Limnospira fusiformis SAG 85.79: one gene and its partner. The protein of the gene in region 2 binds, or shares a complex with, the protein of the main gene of each other region. Links are inferred from orthologs where the notes say so. Each region holds a gene or a part of one and is shown on either strand. Other genes may lie near its edges.

Evidence for each region. The genes of interacting proteins can lie anywhere in the genome.
Region 1: the proteins of trxA (region 2) and arsC are in contact, whole or in part, in an NMR structure (PDB 2IPA), measured with the Bacillus subtilis proteins. The link is inferred for Limnospira fusiformis SAG 85.79 from one-to-one orthologs.

The regions. Positions count from the first base shown.
Region 1 is NZ_CP051185.1:229,084-233,494, reverse strand. What follows is about bases 1,174-4,063. They hold arsC (arsenate reductase, glutathione/glutaredoxin type), read right to left. Parts: upstream 2,875-4,063; coding sequence 2,473-2,874; downstream 1,174-2,472. Other genes in these bases: arsB (ACR3 family arsenite efflux transporter), read right to left, coding at 3,553-4,063; arsH (arsenical resistance protein ArsH), read right to left, coding at 2,901-3,545; HFV01_RS01275 (Uma2 family endonuclease), read right to left, coding at 1,601-2,320. Outside these bases: HFV01_RS01280 (Uma2 family endonuclease), read right to left, coding at 272-1,033; more of arsB, read right to left, coding at 4,064-4,411. UniProt on the Bacillus subtilis protein: Catalyzes the reduction of arsenate [As(V)] to arsenite [As(III)]. In vitro, can dephosphorylate para-nitrophenyl phosphate (pNPP).
Region 2 is NZ_CP051185.1:3,217,102-3,221,948, reverse strand. The notes cover bases 2,078-4,847. They hold trxA (thioredoxin), read right to left. Parts: upstream 3,740-4,847; coding sequence 3,416-3,739; downstream 2,078-3,415. Other genes in these bases: HFV01_RS15090 (GuaB3 family IMP dehydrogenase-related protein), read right to left, coding at 4,108-4,847; HFV01_RS15100 (LOG family protein), read right to left, coding at 2,078-3,047. Also shown: HFV01_RS15115 (hypothetical protein), read right to left, coding at 1-18; hisG (ATP phosphoribosyltransferase), read right to left, coding at 375-1,019; two-component system response regulator RppA, read left to right, coding at 1,276-1,959; more of HFV01_RS15100, read right to left, coding at 1,980-2,077. UniProt on the Bacillus subtilis protein: Participates in various redox reactions through the reversible oxidation of its active center dithiol to a disulfide and catalyzes dithiol-disulfide exchange reactions.

The DNA.
Region 1 (4,411 bases), 3.0 Mb from region 2 along the record:
AGCAGTTTCAATACCAGGATTATTAATTTTGGCTTATATATGCAGCCACATTCTCCCATGGTTTCATCATAAGTCAAGTACCGGAATTTGTCAATAGTAAATCATCTCAATTAACTACTAACTTTTACTCTAGCAGATTTCTTAGGCAAGCACATTCTCAAGCCCCCTCCCCCGGGAGGAGTTGGGGGTGATGGCTGTACCCCCCGTCAATGAAAACCCCCCCATTATTCCTGATGTATTTTATCAGGGTTGTGATCAGTTATTTACTTGATTAACGTAAATCCCCAAATTGCTCGCGATATTGATTTAATAATGCTGCCAATTCATCCGCCCGTTGTTTTTCAGCTTCCGCCCGTTGTTTTTCAGCTTCCGCCCGTTGTTTTTCAGCTTCCGCCCGTTGTTTTTCAGCTTCCGCCAGTTGTTCAGCTTCTATTCTAGCCAAAGTAGCCTCTTGCAAAGCCTCGTATGCCTCATCAGGAATTAGCAATTTTTGTCCGTTATCTTCTCGGGAAAACTCGATTATTTTCCCGGCAACTTGTAAACGCAAACCCAGAGTTGCACTGCGGTTATCCGTAATTAATTGGTAACTATCTCCCACTAAACGATAACCCCGTAATTGTTCAGTTATCCACTCCCCTTTCGGGTCAAATAACCAGTATTCTTTCACCTCCAAACTTTCATAGAGATTTTTCTTAACCGTTTGGTCCTGTTCTTTTGTACTCGGAGAAGTCATCTCAAAAATGACAACCGGAACCTGTCCCTCTTCCCAAATTTTATAGTTATCTCTTCCCCCCGGTTCCACATCAAAAATCACCATCACATCAGGGGCTACTCGCAACTTAGGGAAACCCGCCGCATAATACATAAATTGGTCAGCCAAAACCGTCGCTTTTCGGTTTTTTAGGTATTCTTTCAGAACTAGCATAGTCGCCATTATGGCGTAAACGTGATCATAAGTTTCTGCCAAGGGTTCTCCGTCCTCACTCGGATAAAAAACATCAGTTTTATGGGTCAGGGTGTCAACTGCTATCATAATTCCTAACTCCGCATTACACTGATATATATTATACACCCCACCCTAGACTAACTTGGCTGATATAGGCTTGACCGAAATAACTAGATGTTATTCAAACCAGATTCTGTGGTGAATTAACAACAGCAACCCACCCCAGAACCTCAATCAGGTTAGTTATCGTCTAACAATGTTTTAATTAACTTTTCCACCCGGTCTCGAACTTCCTCCCTAACCCTGGGAAAAATCTCCGGCTTTTCCGCTGGGTCGTCTAATTGCCAATCCTCAAATAACAGTTATTAGTCTTTAGATATTTTAGCAGTTTCAATACCAGGATTATTAATTTTGGCTTATATATGCAGCCACATTATCCCATGGTTTCATCATAAGTCAAGTACCGGAATTTGTCAATAGTAAATCATCTCAATTAACTACTAACTTTTACTCTAGCAGATTTCTTAGGCAAGCACATTCTCAAGCCCCCTCCCCCGGGAGGAGTTGGGGGTGATGGCTGTACCCCCCGTCAATGAAAACCCCCCCATTATTCCTGATGTATTTTATCAGGGTTGTGATCAGTTATTTACTTGATTAACGTAAATCCCCAAATTGCTCGCGATATTGATTTAATAATGCTGCCAATTCATCCGCCCGTTGTTTTTCAGCTTCCGCCCGTTGTTTTTCAGCTTCCGCCAGTTGTTCAGCTTCTATTCTAGCCAAAGTAGCCTCTTGCAAAGCCTCGTATGCCTCATCAGGAATTAGCAATTTTTGTCCGTTATCTTCTCGGGAAAACTCGATTATTTTCCCGGCAACTTGTAAACGCAAACCCAGAGTTGCACTGCGGTTATCCGTAATTAATTGGTAACTATCTCCCACTAAACGATAACCCCGTAATTGTTCAGTTATCCACTCCCCTTTCGGGTCAAATAACCAGTATTCTTTCACCTCCAAACTTTCATAGAGATTTTTCTTAACCGTTTGGTCCTGTTCTTTTGTACTCGGAGAAGTCATCTCAAAAATGACAACCGGAACCTGTCCCTCTTCCCAAATTTTATAGTTATCTCTTCCCCCCGGTTCCACATCAAAAATCACCATCACATCAGGGGCTACTCGCAACTTAGGGAAACCCGCCGCATAATACATAAATTGGTCAGCCAAAACCGTCGCTTTTCGGTTTTTTAGGTATTCTTTCAGAACTAGCATAGTCGCCATTATGGCGTAAACGTGATCATAAGTTTCTGCCAAGGGTTCTCCGTCCTCACTCGGATAAAAAACATCAGTTTTATGGGTCAGGGTGTCAACTGCTATCATAATTCCTAACTCCGCATTACACTGATATATATTATACACCCCACCCTAGACTAACTTGGCTGATATAGGCTTGACCGAAATAACTAGATGTTATTCAAACCAGATTCTGTGGTGAATTAACAACAGCAACCCACCCCAGAACCTCAATCAGGTTAGTTATCGTCTAACAATGTTTTAATTAACTTTTCCACCCGGTCTCGAACTTCCTCCCTAACCCTGGGAAAAATCTCCGGCTTTTCCGCTGGGTCGTCTAATTGCCAATCCTCAAATATCTCTCGTGTTAGCCATTCTTCTGGCAAATTCACACCGCAACCACAGAGGGAAATTACCGCGTCATAATCTTCGGGTTTAAATTCACTTAAAGCATTAGAGGTTTGCTTGCTAATATCAATACCCACATCGTCCATTGCTTTGATAGCATAAGGGTTAACTTCGCTGCTTTCCAATCCCGAACTGGTCACAGCTATTTTATCTTTTCCGATTACCTTAGCAAACCCCTCAGCCATTTGGGAACGGGAGGAATTTTTTTTGCAAACAAACATGACTTTTTTCATGGTTTCTCCAGATTTTTAAGGTATAACTAAAGTGCTTTTTGTGCAGTTTCAATAACTGCTTTTTTGGCGATTTCCTGGCGTTCACTGTGGCGGTCAGTCAAGTAATCGACCTGATCCCGCAACAGTAGGGTAAATTTATAGAGTTCCTCCATGACATCAATAACCCGATCGCGATAAGGTGAATCTTTCATAGTTCCATCCTCATTAAACTCCTGATAAGCCTTAGCAACTGAGGATTGATTGGGAATGGTAAACATTCGCATCCAACGCCCCAAAATTCGCATGGTATTCACCGCATTAAAAGACTGGGAACCTCCGCTAACTTGCATCACCGCTAGAGTTTTACCCTGAGTAGGTCTAACCGCACCAATACTCAAAGGTATCCAGTCAATTTGGTTTTTCAGAATACCAGTAATATTACCGTGCATTTCTGGGGATGACCAAACTTGACCTTCTGACCATTGACTAAGTTCGCGCAATTTTTGAACTTCTGGGTGAGACTCATCAAAGCGATCGCGCAAGGGTAAATCATGGGGATGAAAAAAACGCACTTCCGCACCCATATCAGTAATAATTCTAGCGGCTTCTTCTGCTAGTAACCGACTGTAAGATCGCTTTCTTAATGAACCATACAAAAACAGGATTCTGGGAGGATGGTCAAAATTAGTCATGATTGAATTAGCAGTTTAAACAACGGGGGTCTAGCAGTGTAGCTTTTTCCGGTTCTCGCGGAAACCAAAAAGCCGTTTTTTGGCAAAACTTCACCAACATTAACATCACCGGAACCTCAATTAATACCCCCACCACAGTTGCTAAAGCCGCTCCAGAATTTAAACCAAACAGTGTCACCGCCGTAGCGATCGCTACTTCAAAATGATTACTCGCGCCAATTAAAGAAGCTGGCGCAGCATCCTCATAGGATAGCTTCATTTTCAAAGCCGCCACATAGGTAATCAAAAAGATAAAATTGGTTTGCAGAAATAGTGGCACAGCAATTAACAGAATATGCAGGGGATTTTCCACAATTAAATCACCCTTAAAAGCAAACAGCAAAATCAGGGTAATTAATAAAGCCGCCGTAGCCACAGGACTTAAATATTTCAGGAACTCTCTTTCAAACCAAGCCTTTCCTTTATACTGAAAAATCAAATAGCGAGTATACATCCCCGCCGCCAGTGGCAAACCCACATAAATCAGGACTGATAATAAAATAGTTTGCCAAGGTACAGTTAAGTTATTTGCCGACAGCAACCACCGTCCCAATGGTGCGTATAAAAACAGCATCATCAGCGAATTAACCGCCACCATAACCAGGGTAAGTCCTTGGTTGCTGTAGGAGAGATAACCCCACATTAAAACCATGGCTGTACAGGGGGCAATTCCCAATAAAATAGTCCCGGCAATATAGGAATCAGCTATGGGAATTTCTGCCCCTCTTAATATCTCAGTTCCGGCGATAATTGGTCGAAATAACCACCCCAGAAAAAATAGAGAAAAAGCCACCATGGTAAACGGTTTAATTAGCCAATTTATCACC
Region 2 (4,847 bases):
AACTTGAGCATTAGTCATTTTTTACGACTCCTCATGATAAATATTGCACCGAATAATAGCCATAATACCGACACCTGTGGGGAGTTGGTAGTTTTAGGGATTCCATAAACTATGGCTTATACAATCATTTATACCACATTTTTGATCAGGTGAAGATTAAGTTTTTCTTAACTAACCTGACCCGCCAGTGGTTATGGTTTTCCCTGACTATGCACTCCCGTAGTCCCTGGGGGAAATACACTATTGTTACTCCCAGGTAGTTAGTCAGGGTTTCTCAACAACTAATCACGATTCACTCAACCTCGTAAACCATCCCCACGTATGCGATCGCACTGTGAGTAAACTGTGAGTAAACTGTGAGTAATGCTCAGTGATTAGACAGCTACCAAAATCTGCGATCGCACTTGTGCAATCAACTCATTTAAACCATCAGAATTTAACCGATAGCTGAGGGGATGAGCAATCAGTTGAGCCGTACTTTGAAACAACACCTCAATTTCCACTAAGCCATTTTCCTGTAGCGTGCGACCCGTTGACACCAAATCCACGATCGCCTCAGACATTCCCGTAATCGGCCCTAATTCAACCGACCCATAAAGTGGTATAATCTCCACAGGTAAATCAATGCTCTCAAAATATTCACTCGCACAGTGAACAAACTTAGAAGCAACTCGGCTATGGGGGGGGAGTTGGACCGGACGACTATAGGGGCTAGATTTTTTCACAGCTACCGACATCCGACATCCTCCGAATTGGAGATCAACCACAGAAGCCACCTGAGAACCTTTTTCCCGCAGAACATCATAGCCCACAATCCCCAATTGCGCCTGACCATATTCTACATAAACAGGCACATCCTGGGCTCGTACCAGCAAAGCCTTAGCCGTTTTTGTCGGATCTTCAATCTGTAATTGGCGATTAGCCGAATCCAGAAAAGCGCTAAAATCCAGTCCAACCCCTTTGAACAAACCAATACTATCTTTCAGTAAAGCGCCTTTAGGAAGTGCAACAGTAATCATAATAACTTCGGAAATTTATTTAACCATGAGTTAGCTTAACCTTACTGGAACAATATTGATACAATCTTATTAAATCTTTCCGTTGCAGCCTCGCCCTCAAAGACCCTTTTCCTCTTCCTTCCCCATGTACTGTTTTGGGGTTGACAGGGAGACCTAGACCCGAAACCATGAGGCGAGTTGCTATGAGTCGCCCAGAATCACCGCTGCTTTAGCGCCGTGAGTACGTCAATATGTCAACAAATTTAGCTTAATATTCATGCGGATTCTACTTGTAGATGATGAAGTGGAATTAACCAATTCCCTCAGTCGCGCCCTCAGTCGAGAAGGTTATACAGTCGATAAGGCTTATGAAGGTATACAAGCCGGGACCCTCGCCCAAAACCATCACTATGACCTATTGATTCTTGATTGGATGTTACCCCATCAATCAGGATTAGAAATTTGCGCCCAATTGCGATCGCAGCAAAACCGCACCCCCATACTATTTCTCACCGCCAAAGATACCCTAGACGACCGGGTAAAAGGACTAGACGCAGGCGCAGACGACTATTTAGTTAAACCCTTTGAACTGCGGGAACTACTAGCCAGAGTCAGGGCGCTATTGCGTCGCCCTCCTATTTTAGATGTCGCAGTCACCTCTAACCGCCTAGAATTCGGTGATCTGCAATTCGATTGTGAAACTCAATTAGCCTATCGTGGACAAAGAGCGATCGAATTATCAGAAAAGGAAAGCCAATTACTAGAGTATCTCATGCGCCACCCCGGACAACTCCTCACCCACACCGAAATTCACCAACACCTATGGGGAGAAACAGATAAAAAACCCAGCAGCAACGTCCTAGCCGCTCAAATTCGCCTCCTGCGGCGCAAAATCGAACTACCCAACGAAGTCCCCCTCGTCCACACTGTCTATGGAAAAGGATATCGATTTGGGAATTAGTTTTTCTTGGCCTCCCCTGACTACTTCTGTTCAGGATGAGATGCACCTGGTAAATTTTGCCCCATCTTATTGATAGCAGCAATCATAAGATATAAACGCCCCACGTCCCGTTGATTAAAATAAAAAACTAAGCGGGGTAGATGTTCCGTTTCATCTCCTAATTCCTTGGGAAGGGCGGGGCTTTTTTCTATGCGTCCCCGCGAGAGAATATCCTGAAAATCTTGATTAAGATATTCTACCTGTTCATCACTCAGTTCACAATTTAGGCGCATCACAAATAAATCCCCCACATAGCGACTAGAGTGATACACCTGGTAAAAATCAGCGATCGCCGCCTCTGCTACAGCCAAACTATCTGTAATCGTGTAGATACTAGGGTCATCCTGGGAAATCAAACCCCGTCGCAAAAGCTGTTTTCTGACAAATTCTTGCCAATCATACCAATAATCTCCCCCCGGATGGTCAATCAAAATCACCGGAGCCGGGCCAAACTTTCCCGTTTGAGCCAAAGTCAAACCCTCAAAAGTTTCGTCCAAAGTGCCAAAACCACCCGGAAACATAGCCAAAGCGTCACTTTCGCGCAGAAAAAACAATTTGCGGGTGAAAAAATACTTAAACTTAATCAGCTTAGGATCTCCCTCAATGTAGGGATTAGAAAACTGCTCAAAGGGGAGTTTGATATTTAAACCAAACGATCGCTCTGCACCCGCGCCCAAATTAGCCGCTTCCATAATTCCGCCGCCAGCGCCTGTTAGCACCATAAATCCCTGCTGAGTCATCGAACGCGCTAACTCTACCGCCATATCATATTCTGGGGCTTTTGGTGAAGTTCTCGCCGAACCAAAAATGCAGATTTTGCGAACATGGCGATAAGGATAAAAAATCTCAAATCCCTGTTCCATATCCAACACAGCAGCCGAGAGAATTTTCCAGTCCAAGGACTCAATCTCCGATTGTGCTATACGCACCAGGCTAGAAAGCGATCGCAAAATCCATTTTTCGTGCTTTAATTCCGGTAGCTCATCAATGAGTTCGTTAATCTCTCTCTTGAGAGATGCCAGCGTATCTCCATTTCCAGAAGCATTCATAAAATCAGAACAACTGACAACAATTCGCCCTATATTCGCAGTTTGACCGGGCTATCTATCTACAAAATTCCACCAATCATAGCTGAAAATTCCAGGAAAAGGGGCAGGCGGGACAACCCGCTTGCCGACTCTCCACCTTGGACCTGACAGACAGGCTTTTTATTTATTGACACTCCCGCCGCCTTGACTAATGGTGCAGGTAGGATAGGGATAGTTTGCCTCATGGCGGGAAATTTCCGTAACACCTTACGCGCATTAATTAGGGGTCGAGATAGGTTGGAGAACCTTTAATCCCGCTCAAACCTGATTCTTTGGGAGCCTATCACATATAAAGCCCTTAATCTCAAGTTTCGGGTCTAGCCCATGGTTTAAAGGTACTTTTCTAATGTATTAGCAAGGGTACTTTTAGGAACCGCTCCCACCACCATATCGACCTTCTGGCCGCCTTTAAAGATCATTAATGTGGGAATACTGCGAATTCCATATTGGCTTGCTACCTGGGGATTTTCATCGGTATTGAGCTTAACAACTTTAATCTGTCCATCGTACTGCTCTGCAATTTCCTCAACTACAGGGGCGACCATGCGACACGGGCCACACCAGGGAGCCCAGAAATCCACCAGCACCGGAAGTTCGCTTTCCAGTACATCCTGCTCAAAGGTGCTATCAGTAACTTCTACGGCTGTTGACATTCCTTCCAATCCTTAATCTAAATCGTAAATCATTCTACCACCAAACCAACTGGGGCAGAATTAGCAATTTTGTCCCGATGGTTCTGATACCAGGCTGTACAAAAGACTACAGCATATCGAAGTTAATCATATCAGGCGATCGCCAAAAATTTTGGCTAACCTAAACGATTACCCAATTAAGAAACCGCCCGAACCGTAGGTCCAGGCGGAGTGTGGTGTGAGGAGTGAACGGAAACATTTGTCTCCGCCACTTCTATTGTGGCACTTTTTCGCAAATAATTCCAGTGGGTAACACTAAATTTTACGATACTTAATCAGACCACCCCCCGGAAAAATCAGCCAGTCGGGTACAGAAAGCCCAATAATTGCTACTTACCCATTCCCAATTGTTGTGCCTTTTGATAGACCTTACCCTCAGTCAACAGCGAGGGAGCAATCACCACCTCTACCTGCTGCATTTCTTTGATAGTCTTCGCTCCCAAAGTTCCCATACTCGTTTTTAAAGCTCCCAGCAGGTTGTGTGTCCCATCATCCAACTGAGCCGGACCCCGGAGAATTTGCTCTAATGTTCCCGTAGAACCCACCTGAATCCGTGTTCCCCTGGGAAGCACAGGACTAGGAGTAGCCATACCCCAGTGAAATCCCCGTCCTGGAGATTCTTCAGCACGAGCAAAGGGAGAGCCAATCATCACACCATCAGCACCGCAAGCAATACACTTACAGATATCGCCCCCAGTAATTAATCCTCCATCAGCAATCACAGAAACATAACGCCCAGTTTCCTGATAAAAATCATCACGAGCCGCAGCACAATCAGCCACCGCCGTCGCCTGGGGAACTCCCACCCCTAACACACCACGAGAAGTACAAGCCGCACCCGGTCCAATACCTACCAATATTCCCGCCGCTCCGGCTTTCATTAGGTTGAGCGCCACCTCTAATGTGACACAGTTACCTAAAATCACCGGGATAGGCATATTTGCACAAAACTGAGCCAAATCTAAGGGAGTCACCGATTCCGGGGACAGAAAAGCCGTTGAAACCACCGTAGCTTGTACAAAAAATAAGTCTGCTCCCGCTTCAGCAACAGTACCGCCATATTTACTGG